One region of the Marinobacter arenosus genome, then DNA from elsewhere that is predicted to be linked to it. Evidence: predicted binding sites of a transcription regulator. Region 1 holds the regulator's gene; each other region holds the start of a gene.
What was found. The regulator FliA, encoded in region 1, starts transcription of late flagellar genes. The targets are predictions, from matches to a motif close to CTAAAGTTTNNNNNNNNNNNGCCGNTAA.
Positions count from the first base shown of each region.

Region 2: KXD86_RS06100 (methyl-accepting chemotaxis protein) is a predicted target of FliA. The motif match lies at 2,533-2,560, and genes of this name have one in related genera.
Region 3: KXD86_RS01980 (methyl-accepting chemotaxis protein) is a predicted target of FliA. The motif match lies at 4,723-4,750, and genes of this name have one in related genera.

Region 1 is NZ_JAHVAO010000001.1:982,897-990,074, reverse strand. Features, by position in the region: gene flhA (flagellar biosynthesis protein FlhA) at 1-247, shown strand, start outside; gene flhF (flagellar biosynthesis GTPase FlhF) at 308-1,600, shown strand; gene KXD86_RS04500 (MinD/ParA family ATP-binding protein) at 1,707-2,519, shown strand; gene KXD86_RS04495 (RNA polymerase sigma factor FliA) at 2,550-3,293, shown strand; gene cheY (chemotaxis response regulator CheY) at 3,456-3,839, shown strand; gene KXD86_RS04485 (protein phosphatase CheZ) at 3,860-4,645, shown strand; gene KXD86_RS04480 (chemotaxis protein CheA) at 4,663-6,780, shown strand; gene KXD86_RS04475 (protein-glutamate methylesterase/protein-glutamine glutaminase) at 6,827-7,178, shown strand, end outside.
Region 2 is NZ_JAHVAO010000001.1:1,329,328-1,336,505, forward strand. Features, by position in the region: gene KXD86_RS06080 (DUF1338 domain-containing protein) at 1-158, shown strand, start outside; gene KXD86_RS06085 (protein-L-isoaspartate(D-aspartate) O-methyltransferase) at 185-841, opposite strand; gene KXD86_RS06090 (AbiTii domain-containing protein) at 1,033-1,698, shown strand; gene KXD86_RS06095 (TSUP family transporter) at 1,711-2,508, opposite strand; gene KXD86_RS06100 (methyl-accepting chemotaxis protein) at 2,610-4,490, shown strand; gene KXD86_RS06105 (PA0069 family radical SAM protein) at 4,582-5,643, shown strand; gene KXD86_RS06110 (L,D-transpeptidase family protein) at 5,706-7,178, shown strand, end outside.
Region 3 is NZ_JAHVAO010000001.1:430,585-437,762, forward strand. Features, by position in the region: gene recQ (DNA helicase RecQ) at 1-1,041, shown strand, start outside; gene KXD86_RS01970 (YiiD C-terminal domain-containing protein) at 1,055-1,609, opposite strand; gene KXD86_RS01975 (transporter substrate-binding domain-containing protein) at 1,799-2,752, shown strand; gene KXD86_RS01980 (methyl-accepting chemotaxis protein) at 2,749-4,635, opposite strand; gene KXD86_RS01985 (GNAT family N-acetyltransferase) at 4,832-6,352, shown strand; gene KXD86_RS01990 (hypothetical protein) at 6,525-6,923, shown strand; gene KXD86_RS01995 (helix-hairpin-helix domain-containing protein) at 6,966-7,178, shown strand, end outside.

The sequences.
Region 1 (7,178 bases):
CGGCGGTCAGGATGACATCGGACTGGTTCTGGAGCCGAACATGGTGGAGAAGCTGCAGCGGTCGCTGCAGGAGAGTGTTCAGCGCCAGGAGATGCTGGGCAAACCGGCGATCCTGCTGGTGTCCGGTCCGTTGCGACCGGTACTGGCGCGGTTTGCGAGCTACGGGGTAGAGCGGTTGTACGTGCTCTCCTACCAGGAAATACCGGATAACAAACAGATCACTATCGTGGCGTCCGTCGGTCAGTAACGACGCGGACCACAACGCGGTCAGCGCCCGCAGGGGGTTGCCGGTGGAGGAAGAGTCAGTATGAAAGTAAAACGGTTTTTCGCTCAGAGCATGTCAGAGGCGCTGAAGCAGGTCAGTGAGCAGATGGGTCCGGATGCCGTGATTCTTTCCAATCGTCGTGTTGACGGCGGCGTCGAAATCGTGACGGCGCTGGACTACGACGAGAATATGGCGCGCCAGCGACTGGGCGACAAAGCCGAGTCTGCCACCAACGGTTCGCGCCTGGCTGAAATGCAGGCGGATCAGCACCGCCGGCTGGAGGACGAATTGAACCGGTCCCGTGATCGCATCCGTGAGGTCCGGGAAAAGCGGGCGAAAATGGGCGCCTCCTATTCCGATGGTTCGTTTGCCGCGTTGAACGAGGCAGCGTCTTCTGGGTTCGAGGAACCGGCGACCTCGCCGTCGGCCAGTGCTCGTGGGTATTCCGATGAGCTGGCCCAGATGCGGGCAGAAATCAGCTCGCTCAGGGATATGATGAGTGGTCGCGCCGCCGAGCCGGCAAAGCCGGTGAGCAATGCGGTGCAGCAGCGACTGGCCGAGCGGCTCCAGGAGTTCGGTCTGAGCGCCGACCTGTCAGGCTCGTTGTCCCGGCGCCATAAGGGTGGTCGTCTGGAAGACGGCTGGAAGCAATCCCTGAAAATGCTGGCAACCGGTGTCCGTACCTCACGCCAGGAATGGCTGGACGAAGGCGGAGTCTATGCACTGGTCGGTCCGACCGGTTCCGGCAAGACCACCACCATTGGCAAACTGGCGGCGCGCTATGTTCTGCGCCATGGGGCAGACTCGCTGGCGCTGGTCACGACGGACCGCTACCGGGTGGCCGCCCACGAGCAGCTGTTCGTATTCGGTCGGATTCTGAACGTGCCGGTTCGTGTCGTCGATGAAAGCCACTCGTTGGACGATATTCTGGACGAGTTGTCCGACCGGCACCTGGTGCTGATTGATACCGCGGGCCTGACCAGTTCTGACAAGGGTTACCAGGAACAGCTGGCGGAGTTGGCGCGCAGCCACCACAATATCCGTACCCATCTGGTGGTGTCTGCCACCAGCCAGCCGCGTATCATGAAATCCGTGTGGCATTGCTATAAGATGGCAAATCTTGCGGGCTGCGTGATGACAAAGATTGACGAAGCCCTGACACTGGGGGAATCTCTGGGATTCGTGATGGAAACCGGATTGCCGGTGGCCTATTACACGGACGGGCAGAAAATCCCCGAGGACCTGCACCACGCGGAGTCCATTCCCCTGGTGCGATTGGCCGTGGAACGGCTGAAGCGCCTCCAGCAACAGCAGGCCGTTGCCGAGGGGGCCTGAGCGGGGAAGGACCTTTACCGGATGACGGAGAATCCGGCGCGCAGAATTGGCGCCGTTCAGAGACACGACAAGCCTTCGGTATAACTGGCGAGAGACAAGAAACAACATGAGCAAAGCACATCCGGTACAGGTGATTGCGGTTTCCGGCGGCAAAGGTGGGGTCGGCAAGAGTAACGTGTCGGTCAACCTCGGTATTGCCCTGGCGCAGAAAGGTCGCCGCGTGGTCATTCTGGATGCCGATCTTGGTCTGGCCAACATCGATGTTCTGCTCGGAATAACGGCTAACCGGAACATTGCCGATGTGCTCGCCGGAGAGTGTGATCTCAAGGACATCCTGGTCAACGGTCCCGGTGGCATCAAGATTGTTCCGGCCTCGTCCGGCACCCAGCGGATGACCCACCTCAGCCCGATGGAGCATGCCGGCCTGATTAACGCGTTCAGTGAGCTGGGTGACCAGATTGATGTGCTGATCGTCGATACGGCAGCGGGTATTTCCGAATCCGTCGTCAGCTTCCTCCGGGCTTCCCAGGAACTGCTTTTTGTGGTCTGCGACGAGCCCACCTCCATCACCGATGCCTACGCCCTGATCAAGCTCATGAACCGGGAATACGGCACGAACCGTTTCCGTATCCTCGCGAATCAGGTGCGAAATGAGCAGGAAGGCCGACACCTGTTTGAGAAGCTCAGTCGGGTGACCGAACGTTTTCTTGATGTCGCACTACAATATGTGGGTATGGTGCCCTACGACGAAGCCGTCAAAAAAGCGGTACAGCGGCAGCGAGCGGTGTTGGACGCCTACCCGCGCGCCAAGGCATCCCTCGCGATCAAGGCTCTGGCCGACAAGGTCGACAACTGGCCGTTGCCGTCCTCGCCAAGAGGTCACCTGGAGTTCTTTGTGGAACGGCTCGTCGAAGTCTGAATCTGATCCAGTCAAAACAACACCGGATACATGACATTGGCGAAACATCTGGGAATCTATCAGCAGTCGGATGCGAAAAGTCCTTCTCGACTCATTGAAGAGCATGCGCCGCTGGTCAAGAAAATAGCCCTTCATCTCATGGCCAGGTTGCCCGCCTCGGTGCAACTGGATGATTTGATGCAGGCGGGCATGATCGGACTGCTCGAATCTGCCCAACGCTACAGCTCCACCAAGGGCGCTACCTTCGAAACCTACGCCGGCATTCGGATTCGGGGTGCCATGGTGGACGAGATCCGCAAAGGTGACTGGGTGCCCCGCTCGGTCCACCGAAATGCCCGCCGGATATCCCAGGCCATCAAGGCCGTCGAAGACCGACTCGGTCGCGAAGCCCAGGACCAGGAAGTTGCGGAGGAACTGGGTATGGAGTTATCCGAGTACCACGCCTCGCTTTCCGATGCCAACAGTGGACGACTTTTTAGCCTCGATGAGCTCAATGAATCCGGTGAGCTGCCGATAGAGGAAGCAGAGACCAGTGATAATCCGCTGGACGGTCTGGCATCCGATGCGTTCCGGCGCAACCTGGCCGTGGCCATTGAAGAGCTGCCGGAGCGCGAAAAGTTGGTCCTGAGCCTGTACTACCAGGAAGAGCTGAACCTCAAGGAAATCGGCGCCGTTCTGGGTGTCAGTGAGAGCCGTGTCAGCCAGATTCACAGTCAGGCCGCGCTGCGACTGCGAGGACGTCTCGCAGACTGGCGCCGGGATGCAGATGACTGAACGTGTGCACTCTGTGTCTGGCTCATAGAGCTGTGTAGTTTTTGGTAACCGGCGCTTTACACGAACACCAAAGATCAGACAATAAGTGCTTAAAACAGCGGCCTGCTAGATTTCGAACTCAAAGGTCAAACGAAATCCGGGTGTTACAAACTGGAGGTCCCATTGGACAAGAACATGAAAATCCTGATTGTGGATGACTTTTCCACAATGCGACGGATCATCAAGAACCTGCTGCGTGATTTGGGTTTCAGCAACACCGATGAGGCGGACGATGGCAACACAGCCCTGCCGATGCTGAAAAGCGGAAAGTACGATTTTCTGGTGACGGACTGGAACATGCCGGGAATGACGGGGCTGGATCTGCTGAAGTCCGTGCGCGCCGATGAGAACCTGAAGACGTTGCCCGTGCTGATGGTAACGGCCGAGGCCAAGCGGGATCAGATTGTGGCTGCCGCACAGGCCGGGGTGAATGGCTACGTCGTCAAGCCGTTCACCGCAGCCGTCCTCAAAGAAAAGATTGAGAAAATCTTCGAACGCATTCAGTAAGCAGAGGTCGGATGGCTCTCATGAGCGACAGCAACAAGAACCATCGTAGCCTTGATCCGGAGGCGACGGAGAAGCTCAAGCGTCAGAGCGCCGAGTTGGCCGCAAGCCTGGAGGCCGGAGATTACGCTCAGGCCATGACCGTGATCAATGAACTCAGTGAGGTTAGGGACCAGAGTCTCTACCGCGAGGTTGGCCGGCTGACCCGAAGTCTTCATGAAGCGATCCGCAACTTTCAGGTGGATCCGCGCAGCGCCGAACAACAGGAAGCGCTGTCAAAAATGACCGATGCCTCGGACCGGCTCGAGTATGTGGTACGGATGACCAGCCAGGCGGCCAACCGCACCATGGATCTGGTGGAGGAGACCATGCCTTTGGCCCACTCCGTCCGCGATGAAGCCTCAGCGCTTCGGGATGAATGGCAGCGATTGCGTCGCCGGGAAATGCAGCCAGCCGAGTTTCGAGAGCTTTATGGTCGGATCGACCAGTTCTTTGTCAGCCTGACAACGGACGCGGATTCGATATACCGGAATCTTTCGGAAATTCTGCTGGCCCAGGATTTCCAGGACCTGACCGGGCAAGTGATCCAGAAGGTCACCACCCTGGTGAAAGAAGTAGAAGAACAGATGCTCAGCCTCGTGGTTATGGCGAGCCATGTGGACCAGATAACCGGCACCGTACACCAGATTGACGAAATCCAGGTTTCGGCAGAAGAGGGTGTTGGCCCGCAGATCAAGGCTGATGAGCGTGACGATGTGGTTTCGGGGCAGGATGACGTTGATGACCTGTTGTCCAGTCTCGGATTCTGAATTAATAGGGAATACTCATGGCGTTTGATGCTGATGATGAGATTTTGCAGGACTTCCTCGTGGAGGCCGGCGAAATTCTCGAGAAGCTGTCGGAGCAACTGGTCGATCTTGAGCGACACCCCGACGACAGTGATCTGTTGAACGCCATTTTCCGCGGCTTTCACACGGTCAAAGGTGGCGCGGGTTTCCTCCAGCTCGATGCCCTGGTGAATTGCTGCCACTCCGCCGAGAACGTCTTCGATACCCTGCGCAACCACAAACGCAAGGTGGATGCGGAGCTGATGGACGTGGTCCTCGAGGCTCTCGATCACGTCAACGCCATGTTTGAACAGGTCCGGAATCACGAGGACCTGACGCCCGCCCCGGATGCACTGATTGCTGCCCTCGATGCGTTCGCGGAGCCTCAGGGCAATGCCGGTCAACGATCATCAGAAGTCCCCGCCGAGACCGGGCAAGGCGGCGCTGAAGAGGGCGGTGATATCACCGACGATGAGTTTGAACAGCTGCTGGACGCCCTTCAGGACGGGGGTGACGTAACCTCGGGTCAGCCCGCCAGTGCTGGTGAGTCCTCAGGTGCGCCTGCCGGGGACTCCGGTGATGACGAGATCACCGATGACGAGTTCGAGGCCCTGCTCGACCAACTTCATGGCAAGGGCCAGTTTGCCGGCGCTCCGGCGCACGATGAGCCTGCTGCCGGCGCCGGGCCGGCCGAACCGGCGTCGTCGGGTAAAGACGATGACCTGATTACCGACGATGAGTTCGAAAAGCTACTGGACGAACTGCACGGGAAGGGTAGTGGGCCCACCGCCACCGATACTGAGAAGGCCGCCGGAGCCGGGTCGTCTGCCGCTGAAGCGCCGAAAGCGCCCGCAGCCAAGCAGAAAAAGGACGAAGCGCCGGGGTCCGCCGAGCACTCCGCGCCGGCGACCAAGGCCGCGGCGCCAGCCACTCCAGCCAGAGATGCGGCGCCGGCGGCGGAGACCACGGTGCGGGTGGATACCAAGCGTCTTGACGACATCATGAACATGGTCGGCGAACTGGTACTGGTGCGAAACCGGCTTCAGCGGCTGGGTGCGGCCAGTGATGATGAACACATGCAGAAGGCCGTATCCAACCTGGATGTGGTGACGACTGATCTTCAGTCCGCCGTCATGCAGACGCGCATGCAGCCCATCAAGAAGGTGTTCGGCCGATTCCCCCGCGTGGTCCGTGACCTTGCCCGAAGTCTGAAAAAAGAGGTGAACCTCGTCATGCACGGCGAGGAGACCGATCTGGATAAGAACCTGGTGGAGGCCCTGTCGGATCCACTGGTTCACCTGGTGAGGAATTCGGTCGATCACGGTATCGAAGCACCGGACGTCCGCGAGAAGGCGGGCAAACCGAGGCAGGGTACCGTTACCTTGTCAGCCGAGCAGGAAGGGGATCATATCCTCCTGTCCATCGAGGACGATGGTGCGGGTATGGACCCGGAAGTGCTGCGTCGTAAGGCCGTTGAGAAGGGTATCTACGAACAGGATGCAGCGGACCGGCTGACCGACAACGAATGCTTCAACCTGATTTTTGCCGCCGGTTTCTCGACCAAGGAGCAAATCTCCGATGTCTCCGGTCGCGGAGTCGGCATGGATGTGGTCAAAACCAAGATCGGCCAGCTCAATGGCCAGATCAACATCGTGTCCGAGCGGGGCAAGGGCTCACGGATCATCATCAAGGTTCCGCTCACCCTGGCGATCATGCCAACGCTGATGATCATGCTCGGCGACCAGTCGTTCGCCCTGCCGCTGGTGAACGTCGTGGAGATTTTCCACCTGGATCTGACCAAGACCAACGTTGTCGACGGGCGCGAGTGCATCGTTGTGCGGGACAAGGTGTTCCCGCTGTTCCACATCAAGCGGTGGCTGGTGAAAAACGCCGCCCGTGAGGACGAGCCGGAGAATGCCCACGTCGTGATCGTGGCCATGGGCACCAAACAGGTTGGTTTTGTCGTCGATCAACTGGTGGGCCAGGAAGAAGTCGTCATCAAGCCGTTGGGCCGGGCGCTGCAGGGTACGCCGGGTATGGCCGGTGCAACCATAACCGGCGACGGGCGTATCGCCCTGATTATTGATGTTCCCAGCCTGCTGCAACATTACAGCTGACCAGGCCAGGGTGGAGCGAGAGATTGGACTTCGTTAGGAGAAATGGATGACAGTTTCTGTCCTGGTCGTGGATGATTCAGGGTTCTTTCGAAAACGGCTCACGGAAATTCTGACCGGCTCGGGCCAGATCAAGGTGGTGGGCGTGGCCACCAATGGCCGCGAAGGTGTGGAGCTCGCTGAAAGGCTGCGGCCGGATGTCATCACCATGGATTACGAGATGCCGATCATGGACGGTATTTCGGCGGTACGGGAGATCATGAAAAAGAACCCCGTACCGGTATTGATGTTTTCGTCGCTGACCTATGAGGGAGCCAGGGTCACCCTGGATGCGCTCGAAGCTGGGGCCGTGGATTTCCTGCCGAAGAACTTTGAGGAAATTGCCCGGGATAGCAGTCAGC
Region 2 (7,178 bases), 350 kb from region 1:
ACCGCATGCCTGTTCGCTTCTCGGACCGGGAGGAGACCATCCCCAGCTGCTTCTACGAGTTTGCTCTGCGCTACCCGAAACCGGACGGTACGTTATACAGCGGATTCGTTGCCGCCTCGGCCGACAAGATCTTCGAAAGTACCAACGCCGCCGGGTGACCCCCCGGCTCGGGAGGGCGGGTGGTTCACGACCACCCCTGCTCTCCCAGCAGCGGCACAAACCTGACATCCCCCAGGTTTTCACTGCGGAATTCGGTGTCCGATATCCGGGTAACCCGCTGCAGTGACTGCACGGTGTGCACCGATCCCACCGGGATCACCAGGTGGCCACCGATACTCAGTTGCTGTTTGAGGGTCTCCGGCACCACGGGAGCACCCGCCGCCACGCAGATACCATCGAAGGGCGCCTGCTCCGGCCACCCCAGGGTGCCGTCGCCGCAGCGCACCACCACGTTGTCATACCCCTCGGCCGACAGGGTTTCCGCAGCGTGGTCCGCCAACTCCGGAATGCGCTCGATGCTGAACACCCTGTCGGCAATCGAGGCGAGCACTGCCGCTGCGTACCCCGAACCAGTACCGATATCCAGAACCACGTCCCCACCCTTCAGATCGAGCGCATCCGCCATCAATGCGACAATATAGGGCTGGGAAATCGTCTGCCCGGATCCGATGGGTAATGGCCCGTCGTCGTAGGCACTGTCAATCAGGGTTCGGGTGACAAATTTTTCCCGGGGAACCCGCCTCATCGCCTCGATAACCAGCGGTGAAGAAATCCCCCGCCCGATGATCTGGTTCTCCACCATCCAGGCCCGACGCGACGCAAAATCCCTCTGCTCGTTCATGATCCCTCCTCCCCGACCGGCTCACTTACCGGTCGTTACAAAGCGGTAACCTTTTTACAACGGCGCCTCTCGGCACGTCTGACTATTTTCTAGTCACGGCCAACCGAAACACAACCGTTCGGTGCCTCAAAACAACAACAATCGGGGCAGTCGGAACCCGCTGCAGAAGTTCCGCTGTCGAGGAGAAATCAATGTCTGCATCCGTCAATCACCTCGAAGAGCGGACCCAGGATTCGTCCGAGCTGCTCGAACACATCATTCCGTCCGCGATAACACTTGCGATGATGCTGCGCCACAAAAAGATGGCGGCCTGGCTGCGCGCGGAGTTTGATGGCTATCAGGACAAGGAAATGGCACCGCCGTTTCGACACGGCCTGCACGGCCATATCGTGGCGCGGTCGCCTCAATATGGCTGGATTCCTGCGCCGGTTAACGACCAGCAAAAGCAGGAATACGGTGACCTGGATCTGCTTGAGGGCGCCAAGGCCCTGGAGAAGATCTGCGTGAACAGCAAAAAAGGCGACGGCAATCGGGTATTGCTCAGCCCGGAAGACATGGTGGTTCTCCAAAAGCAGATCAACCTGAGCGCGGAACTGGCGATCAATCTCAGCCGGGACCAGTACTGCAAGCTGCTGCGAACCATTCGGGGAGCCATCTATCTGTACGCCGGGGCCTTGATAGCCAAGGGCCTGGCTGGCGAGCACAACCACTACAGCCCGGACGAGCGGGCGCTGGTGGCCGATCTTGACGATCCGGAGCGGTTCTGGCGCCAGGCCATGGATGAGCTGGACAGCCTGCCGGTTGCGGATGTGAAACCCGCCGGGTTTCTGGAGCGGGTGTTCGGGCGGGCCAGCTAAACCGCCCGTCCATCACCCGAGCACGCTCACCATGCCGATGCTGCTGACAATCAGCAGCACGGTACCCAGAACCCGGAAAAAGACCGGCGTTTCAGCCCTCAGTATACGGTCGTGTGCCCGGAGCCCGATAACGTGGCCCACCGCAGCGCAGGGAAGCAACCACACGTGATGAATCAATTGAAGGTCAACGCCTGCCCACACGAAGGCCCCCATCTTGATCAGCACCAGAATAAACCAGAGCGCGAAAAGCGTATCCCGCAGCTTTTCCTTCGGCAGGTGCTGTGCCGCTACCGCAATGATCAGTGGCGCCCCGATCAGGGACGTTCCGCTGATGTAACCACCGACCATCAGGAACAGCGCGTCCACCGTCTTGCTGCCACTGCGGAACGGTTTGTTGACGATGTAAGACACCGAGTACAGGGCCACGATCACGAAGATGATGGCACTGAGAACATCACCGGGCATGGTGATCAGGCCGAAAACCCCAATCAGCTTGGGCACGATCATGATGGCCAGGATGCGCCACAAATACTGCCAGTCCACGGTACCTTCGGTGACGGCAGCAGCCACCCCGGATCCGTCGGATCCGGGCGCTGACCGCTTCCGGTTGTTCAACCAGATGGTCAGTGACGAGAACACCAGAAGATGCACGGCGATGATCGGCAGGAATACCAGCGGCTCGTCCAGCACCAGCAGCAGGAAAGGCAACGACAGTACCGCACCGCCGAAGCCGAGGCCTGAGCGGACAAATCCGCTCCAGATAAAGATCAGAGCGATCAGAACGTACTGGAAAAGACTGAGATCAGACATAGCGCCCTTTTTTCTGAATGAATGCTCCAGTTCTGTCCCGGGGAGCCGATAACATCCTTAACCCGATGCGCCGGACAAACAAAAAAAACCGGAGGACCGTGATGTCCCTGTCCTGGAAACAGAAATTTTCATTGCTGATTGCGGCCACCTTCGTTGGCTTGGCCATCGCCATGCTGGCCTCACTGAGCGGACTGAGCAAAGTGTCCGAGGCCTACGAGGCTCGCGGTGAGGCGCGGGCCTACGGCGCATCCTCGCTGGGCCTGCTCAATGACTGGCTGGCCCTGGAGCGCCTCAGTGAGGACCTGACGCCTGACCGTGTGGCCGCGTTTCAGGACGAACTCGAAGCACTGACCGGACAGGCCGACCAGCTGACAGAGTTCGCGCAGCACTTGCCCGACGGTGCCGGCATGGAAAAGACCGCCGCCCGGGTGCGCGACAAGGTTCAGGAGTATACAGAACTCCGGCACGAATGGCTGGCGGCAAGCCAGACACTCGGCCTAACCAGCGACGAGGGGCTGAAAGCCACCCTGTCGGGATACGTCGATAACGACCTTCGCCAGATCAGCATTTCCATTTTCAATGACGACATCAACGTCATTGCCTCCAATTACCGGGACTACCTGGACACCTTTGACGCCGCCTACGCCGAACGGACCCGGGAAGCCGTCGTCCGAATGCAGAGCGTGGTCCGGGAGATGGACTGGCAGGACATCGACATCGGCCAGGCGGTGCAGGGCCTGGCCGATGCCTTTGCCGAGGCGGAGAACGTCATCGGCGGCCTCGCCCAGCTTGAAACCCGGCTGGCCGCCAGCGGGACAGCACTCAGGGCGCTGATCGACCAACAGAACGAAGCCCTCGATAACGGCTTGATCCCGGCCACCAGCGAACAGGCCGAGGAAGCCCGCACTGCCTCCACCTGGCTGATCGTGGCCACATCGGTCGCCGTTCTGGTGGTGCTGATCCTCACGCTCACCGGTGCCTCACGCACACTCGTCAGACGCCTGAACGAAGTGGTTTCCCTGTTGAGCCAGGTGGCAGCCGGGGATCTCAGCCAGCGCCTGGACCCGGGCAAGAATCCCAAGGATGAGTTCAACCGCCTCGGCGCAGCCACCAACAAGATGCTGGACGATGTCTCGACGGTGATCGGCCAGGTGCTGGAAGGTAACAAGTCACTGGCCAGCCTGCAGGCTGAACTCGACGCCCTGATCGGGCAGATGGGCCGAAACGGCGAACAGGTGGAAGACGAAACCGAGCAGACCGCCACCGCCGTTCAGGAAATCTCCCACACCGCGATCGACATCGCCCAGTACACCCAGTCGGTCAATGCCGCCACCCAGAGTGCGAACGGCGCCGCCCAATCCGGTGCCCAGGTGATCAAGCGCAGCGCCGACAGCATGAGCGCCCTCGCCGCCCGGATCCAGGAATCCCACGACCAGATTGGCCAGCTCAGCAAGACCGGGGAAAAGGTCAATTCCATTGTTGATGTGATCAACGGCCTCGCCGAGCAAACCAACCTGCTCGCCCTGAATGCGGCCATTGAAGCCGCACGGGCCGGCGAGGCTGGCCGTGGCTTCTCGGTTGTGGCCGACGAGGTCCGGTCACTGGCGGAGAAAACCGTTTCGGCCACCAACGGCATCGCCGGAATCGTAGACTCCCTGAACCGGGAAACCGCCGCCATTACCACGATGATGAAGCAGGGCCTGGAATCGGCGAGCGAGGGCGAAAAGAGCGCCGGGGAAGCTGCCCGGGCCATCGACCAGATAACCGGGTCGATCAACCAGCTGGCCGGCGATATGAACCAGGTGGTGTCGTCGGTGGAAGGCATTTCCACCACCACGGAGGAAATTGCCCAGAAGGTAGAGCAGATCCACGGACACACCCGGGAAACCGCGGACATCCGGCTCCAGCTCAACCGGCACATTGACCGACTATCCTCCCAGACCGCCGCCCTGACCGAGGTCTCACAACGGTTCCGGCTCTAGGCCTGCTCCGTGCAGCGGCTACCCTTGCATCCATCAGGCGGCAGGGGTAGCATACCAAATACTGTACATTTAAACAGTATTGGTGTCCTCGATGAAAACCCGCGCAACCGGCCTCAATCCCCACAACCGCTTCCAGACAATTGTCACCGACCGCGACGTGGACGATGGCTGGCATCACGCGCCGGAAGACGACCTTAACCCGGATTCCCTCGCCACCGAGGTTGTCAACGAAACGGTCCGGTCGATCATCAGCCGCAACACGTCACCGGACGTGCCCTTCGATCAGTCCATCAACCCCTACCGTGGCTGCGAGCATGCTTGCATCTACTGTTTTGCCCGCCCGACCCATGCCTACTGGGACATGTCGCCGGGACTGGATTTCGAAACCCGCCTGATTGCCAAGCCCAATGCCGCCCGGAAACTGCGGGAGGAACTGGACAAACCCGGCTATCGCGTATCGCCCATTGCCCTGGGCGTCAACACGGATGCCTACCAACCCCTGGAGCGCAGTCGCCGAATCACCCGCGAATTGCTCGAGGTGTTGCTGGAATATCGCCACCCGGTCTCCATCATCACCAAGGGGGCGCTGATTCTCAGGGATCTGGATCTGTTGTCGGAACTTGCCCGCCAGTGCCTGTGCTCGGTCCGCGTCAGCCTGACCACCCTCAGCAACGACCTGAAACGCCGCATGGAACCGCGCACCGCAGCTCCGGCAACGCGGCTTAGAATGATCGAGCAGCTCGCCGGGGCGGGCATTCCAACCGGCATCATTCTGGGGCCGGTGATCCCGTTCGTGAATGACCAGGAAATCGAGGCTATCCTGACCGCAGCGGCCGCCGCCGGGGCCACCCGAGCCAGTTGGATCATGCTGCGCTTACCCCTGGAGCTGGATGAACTCTTCCAGGACTGGCTACACAGGCATTTTCCGCAGCGCGCGGAGCACGTCATGAACCGGATCCGCGATTTGCGGGGCGGCAAGAGCTACGACGCCACCTTCGGGCGCCGGATGACCGGCACCGGTCCCTATTCGGACCTTATCCGTCAGCGATTTACCAGGAAGGCCCGGCAGCTGGGACTGAACCTGCACGAGGAAGAGCCGTTGCGGAACGATCTTTTCCAGCGACCTGCCGGGGAACAAATGGGACTCTGGTAGCGTCGAAACGTGTGTGCCCAGTCTTCCGCTGAGGCACTTCATGGACGTTCCGGAGAAACGCAATGCCTGGATCAAGGACTGTCGCAAGCAGGATGCTTTTGGTCATTGCCCTTGGCGCCACAACCGTTTTCTCCGGAACCGCGGATGCCGACGAGGCCATTGCCGAACGGGTCGAGGCGCTCGGTGCCGGTTTCCCGGTCGAGGTGCTCGGCGTTCCCCTGCTCGCGCGGCAGGCGCTGCTGGATTTCTACCGGGCCACCGGGTACGAGCGGGCCTGGCAATCCCCGGACCATCGCCAGCAACTGATCAGCGCCGTTGAAACGGCCGTTCAGGATGGCCTGGACCCCGAGGATTATCATTCGGAGGTGCTCTACGACCTGGCACATCGTACCCTGCCCGAGCTTTCCCGCGAGTTGCAGGCCGACATGGACTTACTCCTCTCCGATGCCTTCATGCTCCTTGGGTCCCACCTGCTTGATGGCAAGGTCAACCCGAAAACCCTGCAAGCGGAATGGACGGCCAATCGTCGACAACGGCGGCTGGACACCCTACTCAAAACGGCGCTGAGCAGCGGCGACATTGCCGGAACACTGCAATCACTGCGCCCAAACCACTCCGGATACCAGGGGTTGGTCCGGGCCCGCCAAACAATGACCAGGCTCCTTGGCCAGCCCTGGCTGCCCATTGCCGGCGGCCCGGTCATTGGTCCCGGCGACCGGGACGATCGGATGCCGGAAATACGCCGTCGGTTAACAGCCCTGGGCGACCTGCCCGACTACCAACTGGCGTCGGACCTCCGGCATTACAGTGGCGAACTCGAAGTGGTTGTGCCGGCGTTCCAGGCCCGCCACGGACTCGAACCGGACGGCCTCATCGGCCGACAGACGTTGGCCGCCCTCAACCTGTTGCCCGTTGAACGGATACGGCGGATTGATGCGTCGCTGGAACGTTGGCGCTGGCTTCCGGAATCGCTTGGTGACCGGTTTGTCCTGGTCAACATCGCCGGCTACGAACTCAATCTGATCGACAATGGTCGCCTCCGGCTGCACCGACGGGTCATCGTCGGCCAGCCCTACCGACAAACGCCGGTCTTCAGTGATCGAATCCGGTACCTGGTCCTGAACCCCGCCTGGACGGTACCCCGGACCTTGATGATTGAGGATCATCTTCCCCGGATCCTCCGCGACCCCGACTACCTTGAGCGCCTGAACATACAGGTGTACCAGGGCTGGGGCACCGACCGCCAGCGGGTGGATCCCGCCACGGTTGACTGGGCCTCGTTATCCGGCGATTACTTTCCCTACCAGCTGGTACAGGCGCCGGGGCCGAACAACGCACTGGGCCGGATCAAGTTCATGTTTCCCAACCCGTACGACATCTACCTGCACGACACACCGTCGCAATCCCTGTTCGGTCGCCTTGGCCGTTCTTTCAGCGCCGGCTGCATTCGTGTGGAAGACCCTTTTCCACTGGCGGAGCAACTGCTGTCCGGGCATCCAGAGTGGAGCCTGGACCGGATTCTAGACGCCGCAGAG
Region 3 (7,178 bases), 550 kb from region 1:
CACGCTGGCCTTCCGGCCGAAGACCGCGCTCGTTATCAGGAGCGGTTTCTCCGTGAGGACGGGGTCATTATCGTGGCGACCATTGCCTTTGGCATGGGGATCGACAAGCCGGACGTTCGCTTCGTGGCGCACCTTGATCTGCCGAAAAGCCTCGAGGCCTATTACCAGGAAACCGGCCGGGCCGGACGCGATGGCAAGCCCTCCACCGCCTGGATGGTGTATGGCCTGCAGGATGTGATCAAGTTACGCCAGATACTGGAAGCCTCCCAGGGCAACGATCATTTCAAACGGGTGGAACGCCAGAAGCTTGATGCCATGCTGGGCCTGTGCGAAGTCACCCGGTGCCGACGCCAGGTCCTGCTCCGCTACTTTGGCGATGTCCTCGATGAGCCCTGCGGAAACTGCGACACCTGCCTGAATCCTCCGGAAACCTGGGATGGTACTGTCGCGGTCCAGAAGGCGCTGTCCTGCGTGTTCCGTACGGGCCAGCGATTTGGGGTTACCTATCTGATCGACGTTCTGCGAGGGTCTGAAAACGAGCGGATCCTGCAATCCGGCCATCATGAGGTGTCGACTTACGGCATTGGCACCGAACTCTCCGCCAACGAGTGGAAATCGGTCTTCCGGCAGCTCGTCGCCAACGGTTATCTGCGAGCCGATCCAGAAGGCTACGGCGCCCTGCAGTTGACCGAACAGTGCCGTCCACTGCTGAAAGGCGAGCATCAGGTCGAGCTGAGGAAAGATCCGGTGGTGAAAAAGACCTCCTCTCGTTCCTCCGGCGCACGCGGTGGGTCTGCGGTTCGCGACCAGATTACCGATAGCCACGGCTGGGAGGTACTGCGCGCCTGCCGCAAGGAACTGGCGGAAGAAAAGGGTGTGCCGCCTTACGTGATTTTCCACGACACCACGCTGTTCGACATGCTTGAGCGCAAGCCCCGCTCCCTTGAAGAGCTGGCCGAGGTAAACGGCGTTGGCGCTGCCAAGCTCGAAAAGTACGGCGCCATTTTCCTCGAGGCCATCGCCGGCCTGGATCAGGACTGAGCCGCCGGCTCGATCAGGCTGGCGCTTTGAATCCCTGCTTCCTGACCCGGTAATGGGCAATGGAGGTCGCAACGTGATTCCCTTCCTGATCGTGCAATTGCCCTTCGAGGGTAAACTTCGCCCGGCCGGTGCTATCCGCTTCCGAGAGAATGTTGGCCACGGTTTCCGGGGATAGCGAAAACTCCACGGTGACGTCGGAGTTGGCCGGCTGGAGAAACTGCAGGGTCATTTCCTTCAGGATCGGCGTGTACGAGGGCCCCAGGTCAAACAGGGTCAGAACCCCGCCGGGTATTTCCGCGACCAGAAAATAGGCCCCGGCATAGAGGCTGCCGAAGTGGTTCTTGTTGCCTTTCAGGCGGATTTTCGCTTTCACGTAACCCGGCCTGAGCTCCTCCACGCTGAACCGGTTCCGGGTAGCAAAGGGAATCGAGAGACCGATGATCCGGTTCACCGCTGCGTAACCACCCGTTTTTCGTAACCAGGCGAGCGGATTGGCCAGGGTGGCCTTGGAATCCGAATTCGCGACCCACTGTCCGGTGGCGCCAATGAGGTTGTCGATGAGTGCCATAACATGTCTCTTCTTGGCTTGATGGACTGATCATCACAACGCCTGCGATTGTCCGCAACACGGTTTTACACTTTTTTTGACACTTTAGCGCTTTTTCTGCCGCGTTCTGTTCTAAAGTAGGGACGTTCAATCAAGCGTCGAGCTCAACAAACCGACGCATGTTCCGCCCATAGAGAAGGAATTCTGGCTTTGGAACTCACTACCGCGACTCGCCGGCGCGGCGTTCAGGAAGGTGGCGCTCACTTGAATCCTGCCTGGGCCGCCCTTTTGATAGCGATGCTATTCTGCCCCGCCTCCTGGGTCTCTGCGGATGCGCCCACTCAATCCACCCGGGATTACATCCTCTGGTATCGCAATTACGACAGCCCTGCCATTAACGCGCTGGTTAACCTCGCGCTGAGCAAAACCCCGGAATACGGCGCCTACCGGCTGGTGCGAAGCCAGGAACTGAGCCAGGGCCGTGTGTTGCGGGAGCTGAGCCGTAACCGCTCGCGCCTGGTCGATATTGCGAATGTGGCCACCTCTGAGGAACGGGAGACCTTCCTGACGGCCGTGCCGATTCCCATTGATGGCGGCCTGCTGGGTTTTCGGGTCTGCGTGGTGCGCCCTGAACATCTGCCCCTGTTCGAGAACATTCACACGCTTGAGGATCTTGAGAATTCCAACATCCGAATCGGCCAGGGCACTCACTGGCCGGATACCGAAGTACTGAGAGCCAACAACATCCAGGTCGTCACCCACACACGATATGAAATCCTGTTCTCGATGCTCAGGAACAATCGTTTCGAGTGTTTCGCCCGAGGGGCCAGTGAGGTGTTGTATGATCTGAAGATTGAAGCCGATCCCAATCTGGTGATTGAGCCCAACATTCTTCTGGCTTACGCCATGCCGTCCTACCTGTTCGTGGCACCGGAGGACCAGCAGACCGCCCACAGACTGCAATTGGGCATGGAGAGAGCCATTCTGGATGGTAGTTTCGGAGAGTTTCTGAGGACCTATTACGGCCGCGCCGTTCAGGCGCTGAATTTGCCCGGCCGCCGCGTTCTGGTGCTGGAGAATCCCTATCTGAGCGAGGAATCCGGCTATGTCGGGCGGCGAACGCTGGAATCCCTGCGCCACCGCCTCGAACTGCTCAGCCGTTAGACCCGGAAACGGGACGCGTTCTGGTTAAGGGTATGACCGATACTCTCAATCTGCCCGCTGTAGACGTCGTTCTCACTCGCCGCCGCTGCCGCTTCCTGGCCCTGGTCGGCGATGCGGGTGATGGATGAGTTCAGTTCTTCCGTCACGGACGTTTGCTCTTCCGAGGCCGTAGCGATCTGCGACGTCATCTGGTTGATGGACGTAATCGCCTCCGCAATCCGGTTCAACGCGTCCATCGCGTCCTGAGCCTTCTCCATGCTGACGTTGGAGACGGCGGTGGAGGCGTTCATCACGTTCACCGCGTCGTCGGCGCCCTTCTGCAACCGCTCGATCATGTTGTTGATCTCTTCGGTGCTGGCCTGGGTTCTCTGGGCGAGATTCCTGACTTCGTCGGCAACCACGGCAAAACCGCGACCCGCCTCACCGGCGCGTGCCGCTTCAATGGCCGCGTTAAGCGCCAACAGATTGGTCTGCTCGGCGATGCCCTGAATCACTTCAAGGACAGACGTGATGGACGTGACGTCCTTGCCCAGCGTATTGATCACTTCCGCTGCCGCGTTCACCTCCCGGGCCAGCTTCTGCACCGCGTCACGCGAGGCCGCGACGGTTTCCAGGGATGCACGACTGTCGTTATCGGCTGTATTGGCTGCATCGGCGGTCTGCTGCGCGTTCTGGGCGATCTCGCCCGCCGCCGCCGACATTTCATTGATCGCCGTGGCGACCATGTCAATCTCGGCCTGCTGCTGTTCAACGCTGGAGCGGCTGGTGCTGGCAGTCTCTCTCAGGGATCGTACATTACTGCCCAACTCCTCGCTGCCGCGCTGTACATCACGCACAACGGTCTGAATGTTCTCCACGAACCGATTGAAGCTATCCGCCAACTGGCCAAACTCGTCGCGGGCGTTGACCTTCAGCCGCTGGGTCAGGTCGGCATCACCGGTGCCAATGTCAGCCATGGCACCGTTCAGACGGCGAAGCGGCGCCATCAACACTTTGATACCGATATGCAGCACCACCAGTGACACCAGCAGACCGATCACGGCAATGATCAACCCGGTTACACGGGCGCTCTGCACCGGCGCGTTGATCTTGTCCTGGTTCACAAAGGTACCGAGGTACCAGTCCACGCCCCGGGCATCGCTGATGGGATAGAAGCTCGCACTCCAGGATGCGTCGTCGGCTTCGTACCCGTGGGCACGGCCGTCCAACATCGGTTTGGTTCCGATCAGAGCCTTGATGTTCTTTCCGATCAGTTCTTCATTCGGGTGAAACAGCACCACGCCCTGGGCGTTGATCAGTGCGGCGTAACCCGTGTCTGCGAGAGTGACCGTTTCCAGTGTCTTCTCAATGGCGCCAAGCCCGATATCCGCGCCCGCGACACCCTCGTAGGCGCCCCGCTTGACCGGTGCCAGGGTCGAAATAATGGTGTCGTTGGTGCTCGCGTCCCGATACGGCTCGGTGAAGGAAGCCCGGCCCAGGCTCATGGCCTTCTTGTACCAGGGCCGAACCCGCGGGTCGTAGTCCGCCGGCAACGTCGCGTTGGCTTCTTCGGACTTCATCAACATGAAGCCATCGGCCCGCCCCACGTAGACGTCCCGGAATCCACCGCCGGTGGTAATGGCCTGGAGCACCGTTCTGGCCTCTTCGTCTGTGTCTACGCGCTCCAGTGCTTTAGCGGTGGATTCCGTCATTGTCAGACGGGTGTTGAGCCAATCGGCAATGCTCGACGTACTCTGGGCGACAGCATCTTCTACGAGAGCGTCAACGTAGGTTGAGGTGGTTTTCTGCAGTCGCAGGTCGCCGGAGAGCGTAAAGGCGCCCATAACAAGCAAAAGCAGAATGCTGAAAGCGACCAGCAGCTTTTGACCAAAAGTCAGGTTCACGGTGGAATCCTCGCGGGAAATCATTGAGTCACATTGCTGAAAGCGCAGGACCATACGCTTTCACGAAATAAAAGTCCGTTAAGTGATGTTTCGGCCTGTTGTGCGAACTCTTTAACAGTATCTGATAAACTTCTAAAAACCGCCGCCGGTAACGCCACCAATGCCATCTATCCAATTACGACGGGAGCCGAACTGAATGGCCCACGAAGAGCTGCATCTTAATCTCCGGAATTTAACGCTCGACGATTACGATCAACTTCAGCTGCTGATGGATCGGATATACGATGACATCGGAGGAGCGTGGCCCAAGGAAACCATCAAGGCACTGGTGGAGCAGTTTCCCGATGGGCAGATCTGCATCGAGGATAATGGCCACCTGATTGCAGTCGCCCTGACCGTCTGCGTGAAGTATGAGCGCTTCAGCAATCCGCACACGTACGACGACCTGATCCTGCGCAACGAAAAGATCTGGCATAACGCCAATGGGGACTCGCTGTACGGCCTGGACGTTTTTATCCACCCGGAATACCGCGGTTACCGACTGGGGCGTCGCCTGTATGAGGCCCGGAAAGAGCTTTGCCGGTCCATGAATCTGAGGGCCATTCTTGCCGGTGGGCGCATCCCCAACTATCACAAGTATTCTGACCAGTACACGCCGGCAGAATACATCCAGCGGGTAGATCGCAAGGAAATCTACGACCCGATTCTGACCTTCCAGCTTTCGAACGATTTCCAGGTCACCCGCCTGATGCACAAATATCTGCCCGAGGACGAAAAGTCCCTCGGTTATGCAACCCTGCTGGAGTGGCGGAACATTCTGTACACGCCGCCCTCGTCGGTGCTGAACGTCAAGAAAACGCAGGTACGCCTTGGCGCCGTGCAGTGGCAGATGCGGGAATTCACCTCCGTGGAGGAAGTGCTCAAGCAGGTCGAATACTTCGTTGATGCGCTGTCCGACTACAAGAGTGATTTCGCCCTCTTCCCGGAATTCTTCAACGCGCCGCTCATGGGTCTGACCGACCAGCTCGACCAGACCCGGGCCATACGCTTCCTGGCCGGATTCACCCAGCAGTTCCGGGATGAAATGTCCGAGATGGCGGTGAGCTACAATATCAACATCATCACCGGATCCATGCCACTTCTGGAGAACGACCGGGTCTACAACGTGTCCTACCTGTGCCACCGTGACGGTCGGGTTGACGAGCAGCGGAAGATTCACATCACACCGCACGAGCGCCGTGACTGGGTCATTGAAGGTGGTAGCGACTTCGAAGTGTTCGACACCGATGCCGGCCGTGTCGCGATCATGATCTGTTACGACATCGAATTTCCCGAACTGGGTCGAATTGCCTCCAGTGAAGACGTCGACATCATCATGGTGCCGTTCTGGACAGACACCAAAAATGGCTACCTTCGGGTACGTCACTGTGCCCAGGCGCGGGCGATCGAAAACGAATGCTATGTGGTCATCACCGGCAGCGTTGGCAATTTGCCGAAAGTTGAAAACCTGGACGTCCAGTACGCCCAGTCATCCGTATTCTCGCCATCGGATTTTGCCTTCCCGCACGACGCGGTGATGGCGGAAACCACCCCGAATACGGAGATGATCATGTTCTCGGACATGGACCTGGAAAAACTCAAGCTGGTGCGGAACGAGGGTTCTGTCACCAACCTGAAAGATCGGCGCGTGGACATGTACGAGCTAAAAAAGAAGTGAGCCCGGCCGATAAACTCAGACGGGGAGTTGAACCATTGCCTGAGGGCTACCGTGTAGGGCACTGATGGCGTTGCCAAACCGACGATCAGTGTCTATTGTTTAAACAATATTCGGCTTGTCTTCCGAGACGGCCCAATGGCAGTGGATACGGAAATCACCAGAGTAAATGTTGATGAATGAATCTTTACCAGACCTGAGTGCGCAGTTTCGAGTCAGGCAGGGCCTGTTCCGGAAGGAACTGGTGGAGGCTGACCTTTACGAATTGGATGCTTACGGCTGTGTGCTTAAAACCGACAAGGTGTTTAATCCTGGCGATACCCTCGTTCTGGATCTGATCATGGATATGCCCTTTGACGAGATCCGGGCAGAAGGCGTGAGCGGCCTTGTGACCGAACGTAGAAAACACTGCAGCAACTTCTTCTACTCCATTGATTTTGTAGAGATTGATTCAGAGAAAGACTCTCCCCTGGCGGAGAAACTCCGTCGGATACGGGAAGTCTTATCCAAGAAGCAGTCCCTTAAATCCAGGCGTTCCCCAGGGCCTATCTCCGGTTTTCGGCAGCTGGCCTGATTCTGATCGAGCGTTCCTCCCCCACCCGTAAGGAGACATTTCATGGCGAAGAAAGCCAAACCGAGCGTTGATAAAATCGTAAAGAAGGTCAATAAAGAATTCGAAAAAACGTCCTCCCAGATCGAAGGGCTGATCAACGATGCGCTGAAGCAGTTTGACGGCTTGCAGCAGCAGATCCAGGATCCGGTCAGGAAACTCCTGAAAGACTTCGACGAGTTGCGGGACCGGGAAATGAAACGGTTCAACGAAGAATTC